DNA from 3 places in the Rhizobium sp. WW_1 genome. Region 1 is predicted to be linked to each of the others. Evidence: predicted binding sites of a transcription regulator. Region 1 holds the regulator's gene; each other region holds the start of a gene.

Region 1 (3,279 bases):
CGCCGTTAGCAGCGAAATGCGACGATGTCACGGAAAGATCGCGCGTTTTGAAAAGGATTGCGCGCGCCCTGAGCCCAGGATCGCTGGTGCGACACGGCAAATCATAAAATACCTCCATGCCCTCCGGCGTCAAAATCTCCAGATCCGCATTGGCCACCCTGACCGTCAAGCCGAACGAATGCTCCATTATCCGCGGGCCGCCAGCAACCTCTTCAAAGAAGCTGCGATAAGCCGCCGGCTTTGGCGCGCAAAGCGCTACCCGCGCGATGCCTGTCACGCCATTCTTATGGTGTTCGAGCACGCTGCGGTCAGCCGGCAAGGCATTGATACGCTGACAGCAGAAGGCGAGGAAGTCCGGCGCGCGCAGATCGGCAGCAAAAGCGAGACGAAAGCCGGCCGTCGTTTCGGTTCCGTCCGGCATCTTCATAGGTCGGGAAAAATCCAGCATTTGCCCCGCCGAAATGGCTGCCGCCCTGAAACGCTCGTCATCAGCAACGGCATCATCCGTGCCGAACACCACAGCCGAGAAGCCATCCTGACCAACCCGGAAGCGGTAGGCCTGGTCACGGGCGACGAAGACATTCCCGTCGACGATACTCGTCTCGCATTGTTCCGGAGACGCCACGCCGAGTGGCTCGAGATAGGTCTTGTCGGCAAGGAAGACGCAGGCGTTTTCGGTGCCGAAAGGATGGCGCGCCTCCGGAGCCACCGTGAAACCGAGCTTGCCGAGGCGCTCGCGCGCAAGCGCTATGTTCACGGCCGGCAGCACGAGATGATCCAGCGGATGCGGGGACGAAGTCATGGCTCCTCCTGTATGCCTGCGGCAGCAGATTTGCGCCGATCCCTAGCGCAATTCAAGATGGGCACACGAAGCTTTTCAGGACTTCGCCAGCGGAAGACGATCTCGCAAACGTGAGGACTGATTCTGCCTCATAGCCAGCTTCAGCAGTATCACATGTCACTGCTTCGTATCCTAAACATAGCGGCCGCATTACAAAAGGCTGCCAGTTGACAGAACAGCATTTCCCATATTTTCCGATAGTTTAGCGTGGATATAACGCTTTGATCCCTTCAGCCGGTCCATTCGCAAGTCGTAATTATTTAATCGACGCAACAAGGCTTTACCGAAATTTAAGTACTTGCGGAACACATATGGAACATATAGTGTCCGTTCTGGATTTGTTTCACCGTTTTTCTTGATTCTGGGGTTCCAAGACGATGTTGACGCGCAAGCAGCAGGAACTGCTTCTCTTCATTCACGAACGCATGAAGGAGTCCGGTGTTCCGCCATCTTTCGACGAGATGAAGGACGCACTGGATCTGGCCTCCAAATCCGGCATTCACCGTCTGATCACGGCGCTGGAGGAGCGAGGCTTCATCCGCCGGCTGCCGAACCGGGCGAGAGCGCTCGAAGTCATCAAACTGCCGGATGCCTATAATCCCAGCTTGCAGCCGCGCCGTGGCTTTTCACCGAGCGTCATCGAAGGCAGTCTCGGCAAGCCTCAGCCTGTGGCTCCACCCGCCCCGCCGAAAGTGGCAAATGACGATCACAATGGTTCGGCGTCCGTGCCGGTCATGGGTCGCATCGCCGCCGGCGTGCCGATTTCCGCGATCCAGAACAATACGCACGATATTACCGTTCCGGCCGACATGCTCGGCTCGGGAGAGCATTATGCGCTTGAAGTGCGCGGCGATTCGATGATCGATGCCGGAATTTTCGACGGCGATACGGTCATTATCCGCAATTCGACGACGGCCAATCCCGGCGATATCGTCGTGGCGCTCGTCGATGACGAAGAGGCGACGCTGAAGCGCTTCCGCCGCAAGGGCGCCTCGATCGCGCTGGAAGCCGCCAATCCCGCCTATGAAACGCGCATCTTCGGGCCGGATCGCGTCAAGGTCCAGGGCAAGCTCGTCGGCCTTATTCGTCGCTATCACTGACCGGTGATGCCGATATGACTGGCGCGTCGAATTTTCCAGTGCGCCAGTCGTAAGTTCGATGCCGGGTCCATGGTCTCTGCGGATTGTCGAAGGCGGTGGAGATATTGGGCTTATCTGCGTCGAGTGCCATTTCGAGCGATCCCGTTCGCCGCAATGTTGCGCCGGTGATGAGCGTCGCTCCGGAGCGGCAGCGATCCAGCCGCAACCGGATTGGTGTCACGACAATGTTTGCGGTATCGCAGGCTGACGGCAGATAGGCTGCATTCTCTATAGTGATCAAGAAGGCGCCATTGTCGAGCATGGCCACGCACCATGCGCCTTTCTGGCAGGCGAAGCTTCCCTGCATCGTTCGGTCGAGCGCTGCCTCCATTGCCTTGCGGACGACGTTCTGTTCTTCGCTGCTTAACCTCCTGCCGCGATCTGCCTTGCTGAGTTGCGGCAGCCTGCTGTCGGCCGGAAGCATGGTCGGCGGCTGATGCTCTGCCGCGGCCAATGCCTTTTGCCATTGCTCGAAGATGAATGCTTGCGGCCTCTCGCGATTGGTAGCGAGAATGTCGTCCTGCCGCAGCGCCACCAGCATGCCATCTTCGGAAATCATCAGGTCCGGCTTCGGCACGCCGCTCCCGAATGCTGCCACACCAACGGACGAAAGCAACAAGAGGAAGCCAAGGTGGCGAAGCCGCGTCCGCAATATGCTCATGACCAGGAAGCCGACGATGAATGTCGGCATCAACCAGGCGGGCTGACGGCCGAAGGTGATATCGCCGCCCCAGCCGGCGACGGTTTTCGCGATCGCGATGACGAGTTCCAGTCCCTCTCCGGTCACCTTCCAGAAAGGTCCGTCGAGACCGAGTGGCATGAGCATCATTGCCGCCATGCCGAATGGCATGACGATGAAGGAGACAACTGGCATGGCCGCCAGATTGGCGGCAAGACCATATGTCGCCAACCGGTGAAAATGCTCGATCGAGAAGATGGCCGTCGATGCGCCACCGATAAACGAGGTCGACATCACCCCTCCGAAGAAACGCGCGACGAACAGCAGTGGGCTTAACACGCGGATCTTCGGCAGGACGCTTTCGCGATGCCGCCGCCGCTTCCACAGCGAGTAGCCCGACACCAGCGCCAGCGTCGCGGCATAGGACATCTGGAAGCTCGGGCCGAGCACCTGCGACGGCGAGAGAACAAGAATGACGATCGCCGATAACGCGACATTGCGCAGACTGAGGGACGGCCGATCGAAGAGCACGGCCACGAGCATGATCGCCATCATGATGAAAGCGCGCTCGGCGGATACGCCAAAACCGGAGATAAGGTAGTAGGCCGTCACCGTCAGGA
Region 2 (3,279 bases), on a different contig from region 1:
AAAACCAACCAGCCGAAGATGGTCGCGGAGACGATCTCGAAATATTGCAGAGGTGCGAGCGTCGAGGCTGGCACCGCGCGATAGGCGTGGACCGTCAGAATGCCGGTGACGGCTGCACTAACGCCGACGCCAAGCAGGTAGAGCATGGCAGTGAGGTCCGGCATCACGAGATCAAGGATTGCAATTCCCGTTGCCCGGCCGATTGCGAGCAGGATCAGGCTGAGGCCGATGCCCCATATGCCCGTCTGGAACTGCATCGACCAGGCATCCTCGCTATGGGAGACGACGCGCGTAATCATCACGTAAACGGCAATGCAAAGGGCGGTGACGACGGGCAGTAGCGCGATGAAGCCGACTTCCTGAAAGCTCGGCTGGATGATGAGCATCGCGCCGAAGAAGCCGACGGCGCAGGCGGTGTAGCGTCGCCATCCGATGGTTTCCTTAAGGAAGATGCTGCTCAGGATCGTCAGCATCATCGGCTCGACGAAGAAGATGGCGATGGCGTCGGCAACTTCCATGACCTGCAGCGTGGTCACGAAGGACACCATGGACAGTGTGAGCACGGCAGCACGGATGGCATGAATACCGCTGCGCCGCCATGTCCACAGACCCCATTGTCCGCGCATAACCATCATCGGCAGTGCGAAGAGCGATTGGAAGATGAAGCGCGCGGCAGTGACTTCTCCCGGCGGAATGGTTGTTGCCGCGAGCTTGGAGAAGATGTCGATGATCGGCGAGAGGACGACGGATAGAAACATCATCAACAGGCCGAAGGTCAGCTCCGATTGCGGCAATCGGACTGAGGAGCCGCTGGAGGTGTTCATTACAGAATTTCCTTGAGAATCAGTTCTTTGCCGTCATCTTCTTGCACCAATCGGCAAAGTCGGAAATGGCTTGCTCGGCGCCGATGTCGTTGAGCGTCTCGTGCCGCATGTCTGGATAGATCTCAGTGGTGATATGAGCGAGGCCAGCACCTTTCAAATGATTTGCCAGCCAGGAAATTGCCTTCGCGTTGTCGGTTGCCGGGTCCTTGCCACCGCCGACGAGATGGATCGGCATGTCGCGAGAGAGACGGTCGAGATAGGTCCTTTGTGGCGCTCGGAAGGTGAGTTCGAATATGTCGAGCCAGAGCGAGACGGAGGCATCGAAGCCGCACAGCGGATCGGCGACGTACTTGTCGACCTGCGCCGGGATGCGGGAGAGCCAGTCGAAGTCCGTGCGTCGGTTCGGAATAGATCGCGCCCAGGTGCCGAAGGTCAATTTCGGCAGCGGTCCGCTTGGCACATCCGATCCCTTGAACATCCGCTCGGTCCTGAGAATGAGTTGGGCGGCGCGGCCGGCAATGCCTGGATTGAAATTCGAGTTCCACACGGTGACGGCATCGAATTTGTCGGGATAGGTGACGGCCGCGTTCAGGCTGATTAGACCGCCCATGGAATGACCGAACAGGATGATCGGCAGGCCGGGATGGGTGCTTGCGGCGAGCTCACGCATGGCAAGGACATCGGCGATGACCTGCTCGACACCATCTCTTCGGGCGAAGCGCCCGATCGGCGCATCGTAGGCAACGGTCTCGCCATGCCCGCGATGGTCATGGGCATAGACATGAAATCCTTGGGCGGCCATCGCGTTCGCGAAGGTTTCATAGCGACGGGAGTGCTCGGCGAGGCCGTGCGAGATCAGAAGGACGCCGCGAGCATCGATCGCCGTCGGCAAATGATGATAGGCAAGGGTCGCGCCCGTCGGACTGTTCAGGCGCTGTGTCTCGGCGAACATGCTTCATTCCTCCCGGATTGAACGAAAGGTTATCATCCGCCCGATTGCAATGGATAGGTGGTGAAGCTCACAGAAATAAATCTTTCCGAGCGCCGCGATTCAGGATTGCGCACACTCGAGCAACCTGCTTATTTGTTCCCATAATGTTCCAGTTGGAGGCGGGGAATGAAGCATTGGCTTCGGGTATTTGCGGTTGCAATCCTTTCGGTCGGCATTGTGACCGGCGCCATGGCGCAGGACCATAGCCGCGGGCGGACGCGCTTTATCCTGGCGGCAAGCTGGGAGCCGACATTTTGCCAAACGAACCAGAAGAAGGCGGAGTGCCGGAACCAGTCGTCGGACAATCATGACGCCACGAATTTTTCGTTGCACGGCCTCTGGCCGATGCGGCAGCAATATTGTGATGTCTCCGATGATCTGAAGCAGGCAGATCGCAGCAGCGACTGGAAGGACCTGCCGGCGGTACAGCTGTCGCAAGACGTGAAGACCAAGCTCGACAAGGTGATGCCGGGCACGCAATCCGGGCTCGAGCGGCACGAGTGGATCAAGCACGGCACCTGCACGAAGCTCAGCGCCGACCAATATTTCTCCATCGCCGCCGGCCTGATTACCGAACTCAATGCATCGACGGTGCGCGATCTCTTCGCCCAGAACATCGGCAAGGAGCTCGACGCCGAAAGCATCAAGGCAGCCTTCGACCAGAGCTTCGGCGAGGGGGCCAATGCCCGCATCAAGATGAGCTGCCGCCGCGTCGGCAATGTCAGGATGATTTCTGAGTTGACCATAGGTCTCTCGGAAGATGCGATCGATCCGCCGCAGGGTAACGAGCCTCGGCTTGCGAAGCTCATCCAGGGGGCGGGCAGCACTTCCTTCGGCTGTGACCGCGGCGTGGTGGACGCGGCCGGTTTCTAGCCTAATCCGGTCTTTGCGACGCGGATAAATGCCCTCGGACAAGGTTTCGCCGTTGCCCGAGGGCCGGGTTTCGCCTACATAGCGGCACAATTCGCAATGTTATCCGCCCGTGGAGTAACCCAAGCTATGGCACGTCAGTTTATTTATCATATGGCCGGACTGAATAAGTCCTATGGCGCCAAGAAGATCCTCGAGAACATCCATCTCTCCTTCTACCCCGACGCCAAGATCGGTATTCTCGGCCCGAACGGTGCGGGTAAGTCGACGGTGCTGCGCATCATGGCCGGCCTCGACAAGGAATATACCGGCGAAGCCTGGTTGGCCGAAGGCGCCACCATCGGTTACCTCGCGCAGGAGCCTCAGCTCGATCCGAACAAGACGGTTTTCGAAAACGTCATGGAAGGCGTTGCCAAGAAAACCGAAATCCTCAATCGCTACAACGAATTGATGATGAACTATTCCGACGAGACTGCGGAAGAGGGCGCCAAGCTCCAGGACATCATCGACAGCCAGAATCTCTGGGATCTGGAAAGCCAGGTCGAGATGGCAATGGAAGCGTTGTGCTGCCCGCCGCGCGATGCCGAAGTCACT
Region 3 (3,279 bases), on a different contig from region 1:
TCGCGGGCAACCGGCGGCGTGGCCAACGCCACCTTCATCTTCGTGCTGCCGGGCTCTCCCGGCGCCTGCAAGGATGCCTGGGACGGCATTTTGAAGGCGCAGCTCGACTACCGCCACATGCCCTGCAATTTCGTGGAGATCATGCCGCGCCTCGACGAGCACCTGAAGCGCGGCGCCGGCTCCAGATAGATCCAGCACACCTTCAGGCCTATCCGGTCCGTTATGCCTTCGGGCCCGGCAATGTGGGAATTGATTCCCATTTGTCGCCGCTGAGGATGATGCAGCTATGGCCGGAGGCATCGCTCATCAGGAGCGTCCAGTTGCCGCTTTCGGCCGTGTAGATCTCCATGATCGTACTGGGATCGAGCTTGCCGACGGCGGAAAGCTTTTCCGAAAGATGGTCGCCAAGAAAGGCAACGATATCGACGCGTTGGGCGCAGGCGAGCGTCGCCTGGGAAGCGGCGACGCCGGGATAAAGAATAACGGTTGCCACGAAGGCTGTAGCGATAAAGCCAGTGAACATCGTGCGTTTCATAACGCACCTCCTTTCGCCGGTATCCCGGCGGACAAGGAGTGTTCCGCTGACCTGTTCCGCCGTATATCGGCATCTCTATGGTCGGCCCGACGCGACACGCGAAAGGTGCCGCCACGCCACAATTATCGCACCTATTTGCAGCTTTTCAAATGGAATCTCGGATCGGGCGACGGTGCCTATCGTGCCGCGCGCGCCACCCAGGAAGGAATGAGCTCGCTTGAAAGCCGCCGGCCTTTCTGACCCCTAGCAAATTCCGCCAGGCGCATGCCGGTCTTCGCAAGGGAGATGGCCTGATGCTTGGAGAGCAGCAGGCCCAGTTCGAGCGGTGGCATACTGCGGCCGATCCGCTTCAGGAAGGGTCGGCGATAGCCTCGCGAAGCGGTGAAGCGCGCCGGGACCTTGTTCAGGGAAACATATTCGGCGATTTCATCGATCCAGCCGGCCTGCGGGCGTGCGCCCGGCTCGACCAGCAGCAGCCAGTCTCCCCTCGCCGACCGCAATATGTCGTTGATATCCCACTGTGAATAGAAGCGGCAGCCGGCAGCATCCGCGACCTTCGATGTGCCGTCGCTGGAACCGTGGTCAAGCACGACCACATCGCTGACCAGCCCCTCGACCGCGCCTCCCACCAATGCCGCCAATGTCTGCGCCAGCTCGGGTTCGTGATCCTGGCATTCGATGATAACAGTCAACATTGCCCATTTATAGAGCGGCGCACAATTTTTTGCCAGCGCATAAGCCTTGCGCTCGATTGTTTGAGCAAAGGCTCACGCATGGAAGCGGAGTGCTGGCAGGGCCTAGAAAAAAGGGGAGAGAAAACGCTTCATGGTGCGGCGCAAATCCGCATTTTGTTCTTGCAATGTTCTCATTTGTCGGATAGGAATTTAATCATCTTAGACGCGGAATGCGATGGCATGATCCGCCCTGGAGCTACCGATGAACGAGCAGTCCCTTGCAGGGCAGGTCGCTTTCGCGCCTGCCAATACGGCAGACGTTGCCAACGCCTTGATCGCCGATACAGGCCTCAGGGTCGACGTCGAGCGCCGGCGTGGACGCGGCGCCGGATTGAACCCGAGCGGCCGCTTCGAGCCGCAGCAGCGCGAGGCCTTCGACGACGGCTGGCAAAGCTGGGAGGAACTACCGCCCTTCAAGACCGAAGTGCAGGTGGAAAAGCCACGCACGGCCATTACCCGCAATGAATCTCCCGATATTCCTTTCGACCGCTCCATCAATCCCTATCGCGGCTGCGAACATGGCTGCATCTACTGCTTCGCGCGGCCGACACATGCCTATATGGGCCTGTCGGCGGGTCTGGATTTCGAATCGAAGCTGTTTGCCAAGCCGGACGCCGCCAAGCTTCTGGAACGCGAGCTGGCAAAACCCGGCTACAAGCCGCGGGTCATCGCCATCGGCACCAATACCGACCCGTATCAGCCGATCGAGAAGGAATGGCGGATCATGCGCCAGATCCTCGACGTATTGAACCGGGCGAACCATCCGGTCGCCATCGTCACCAAGTCGGCGCTGGTCATGCGCGACATCGACATCCTCAAGGAGATGGCCGCCAAGAACCTTGTGCGGGTAAGCCTGTCGGTGACGACGCTCGACCGCAAGCTCGCGCGCACGATGGAACCACGGGCTGCGACGCCGCCGCGGCGGCTGGAGGCCATCCAGGCCTTGAACGAAGCGGGCATCCGCACCTCGATCATGGTGGCTCCGATCATCCCGGCGCTTAACGACCACGAGATCGAGCGCATCCTCGATGCCGGCAAAGCGGCCGGCGCGCAGGAGGCAAGCTATGTCATCCTGCGGCTGCCGCTGGAGGTGAGCCCGCTGTTTCGCGATTGGCTGCTGCAGCACTATCCGGATCGCTATCGTCACGTGATGTCGCTGATCCGTTCGATGCGCGGCGGCAAGGATTATGATGCGGAGTTCGGCAAGCGCATGAAGGGCGCCGGTCCCTATGCCTGGCAGATCAGCCGTCGCTTCGAAATGGCGACGCGCCGGCTTGAGCTCACGCGCCGCAATATTGCGTTGCGCGACGACCTGTTCCTGCCGCCTGACGGTAGCGGCGTGCAGCTGTCGCTGCTCTGATTATTTGATTGCGACCTTCCTTGCGGGTTTCCCTGTACCCGCTGGAAAAGCCCCTTGGTTCGCCGCCATGATCCACCGGGGGCTTGCAGGAGATCGGGCGGTGTGCGAGCTTCGCCGCATGCCACGCCGCGCACCGCCCGATTCTCCAATGCTCTTCGAAGATGCTCCGCTCGTTCCCACCTTCGAACTGGAGCTGATTGCGCGCCGCGCCGGGCATTGGCCGGTTGCCGGAGCAGATGAAGTCGGCAGGGGGCCGCTTGCCGGTCCGGTCGTCGCCGCCGCTGTCATTCTCGACCCCGAGCATATTCCGAACGGCCTGAACGATTCCAAGCAATTGACTGCCGCGAGACGCGAGGAACTGTTTGTCGAGATTCTTGCAACAGCAACGGTCTCTATCGCTTCGTCTAGTGCTTCCCGCATCGATACGACCGATATCCGCAAGGCCAGCCTTGACGCCATGCGGCGCGCCATTTGCGGCCTGGCCGTGCCGGCAAGCTACGTGTTGACCGACGGCCTCGATGTGCCCACCGGCCTCGCCTGCCCCGGCAAGGCCGTCGTCAAGGGCGATGCGCGCTCCTTCTCCATCGCCGCCGCGTCAATCGTCGCCAAGGTCACACGTGACCGGATGATGGCGCGGGCCGGTCTCGTCT

The links. The regulator LexA, encoded in region 1, represses DNA repair genes until DNA is damaged. The targets are predictions, from matches to a motif close to TGTTCNNNNTGTGTTCNG.
Region 2: the regulator LexA is predicted to act here: its motif matches at 1,910-1,927, upstream of BJ928_RS19785 (ribonuclease).
Region 3: the regulator LexA is predicted to act here: its motif matches at 1,385-1,402, upstream of BJ928_RS03505 (PA0069 family radical SAM protein).

Annotation. Positions count from the first base shown of each region.
Region 1 is NZ_RAIN01000010.1:182,388-185,666, forward strand. Features, by position in the region: gene BJ928_RS26410 (VOC family protein) at 1-802, opposite strand, end outside; gene lexA (transcriptional repressor LexA) at 1,219-1,941, shown strand; gene BJ928_RS26420 (ComEC/Rec2 family competence protein) at 1,922-3,279, opposite strand, start outside.
Region 2 is NZ_RAIN01000006.1:349,368-352,646, forward strand. Features, by position in the region: gene BJ928_RS19775 (DMT family transporter) at 1-824, opposite strand, end outside; gene BJ928_RS19780 (alpha/beta hydrolase) at 844-1,776, opposite strand; gene BJ928_RS19785 (ribonuclease) at 2,005-2,688, shown strand; gene ettA (energy-dependent translational throttle protein EttA) at 2,815-3,279, shown strand, end outside.
Region 3 is NZ_RAIN01000001.1:742,573-745,851, forward strand. Features, by position in the region: gene moaB (molybdenum cofactor biosynthesis protein B) at 1-189, shown strand, start outside; gene BJ928_RS03495 (hypothetical protein) at 221-535, opposite strand; gene BJ928_RS03500 (glycosyl transferase) at 712-1,230, opposite strand; gene BJ928_RS03505 (PA0069 family radical SAM protein) at 1,472-2,629, shown strand; gene BJ928_RS03510 (ribonuclease HII) at 2,748-3,279, shown strand, end outside.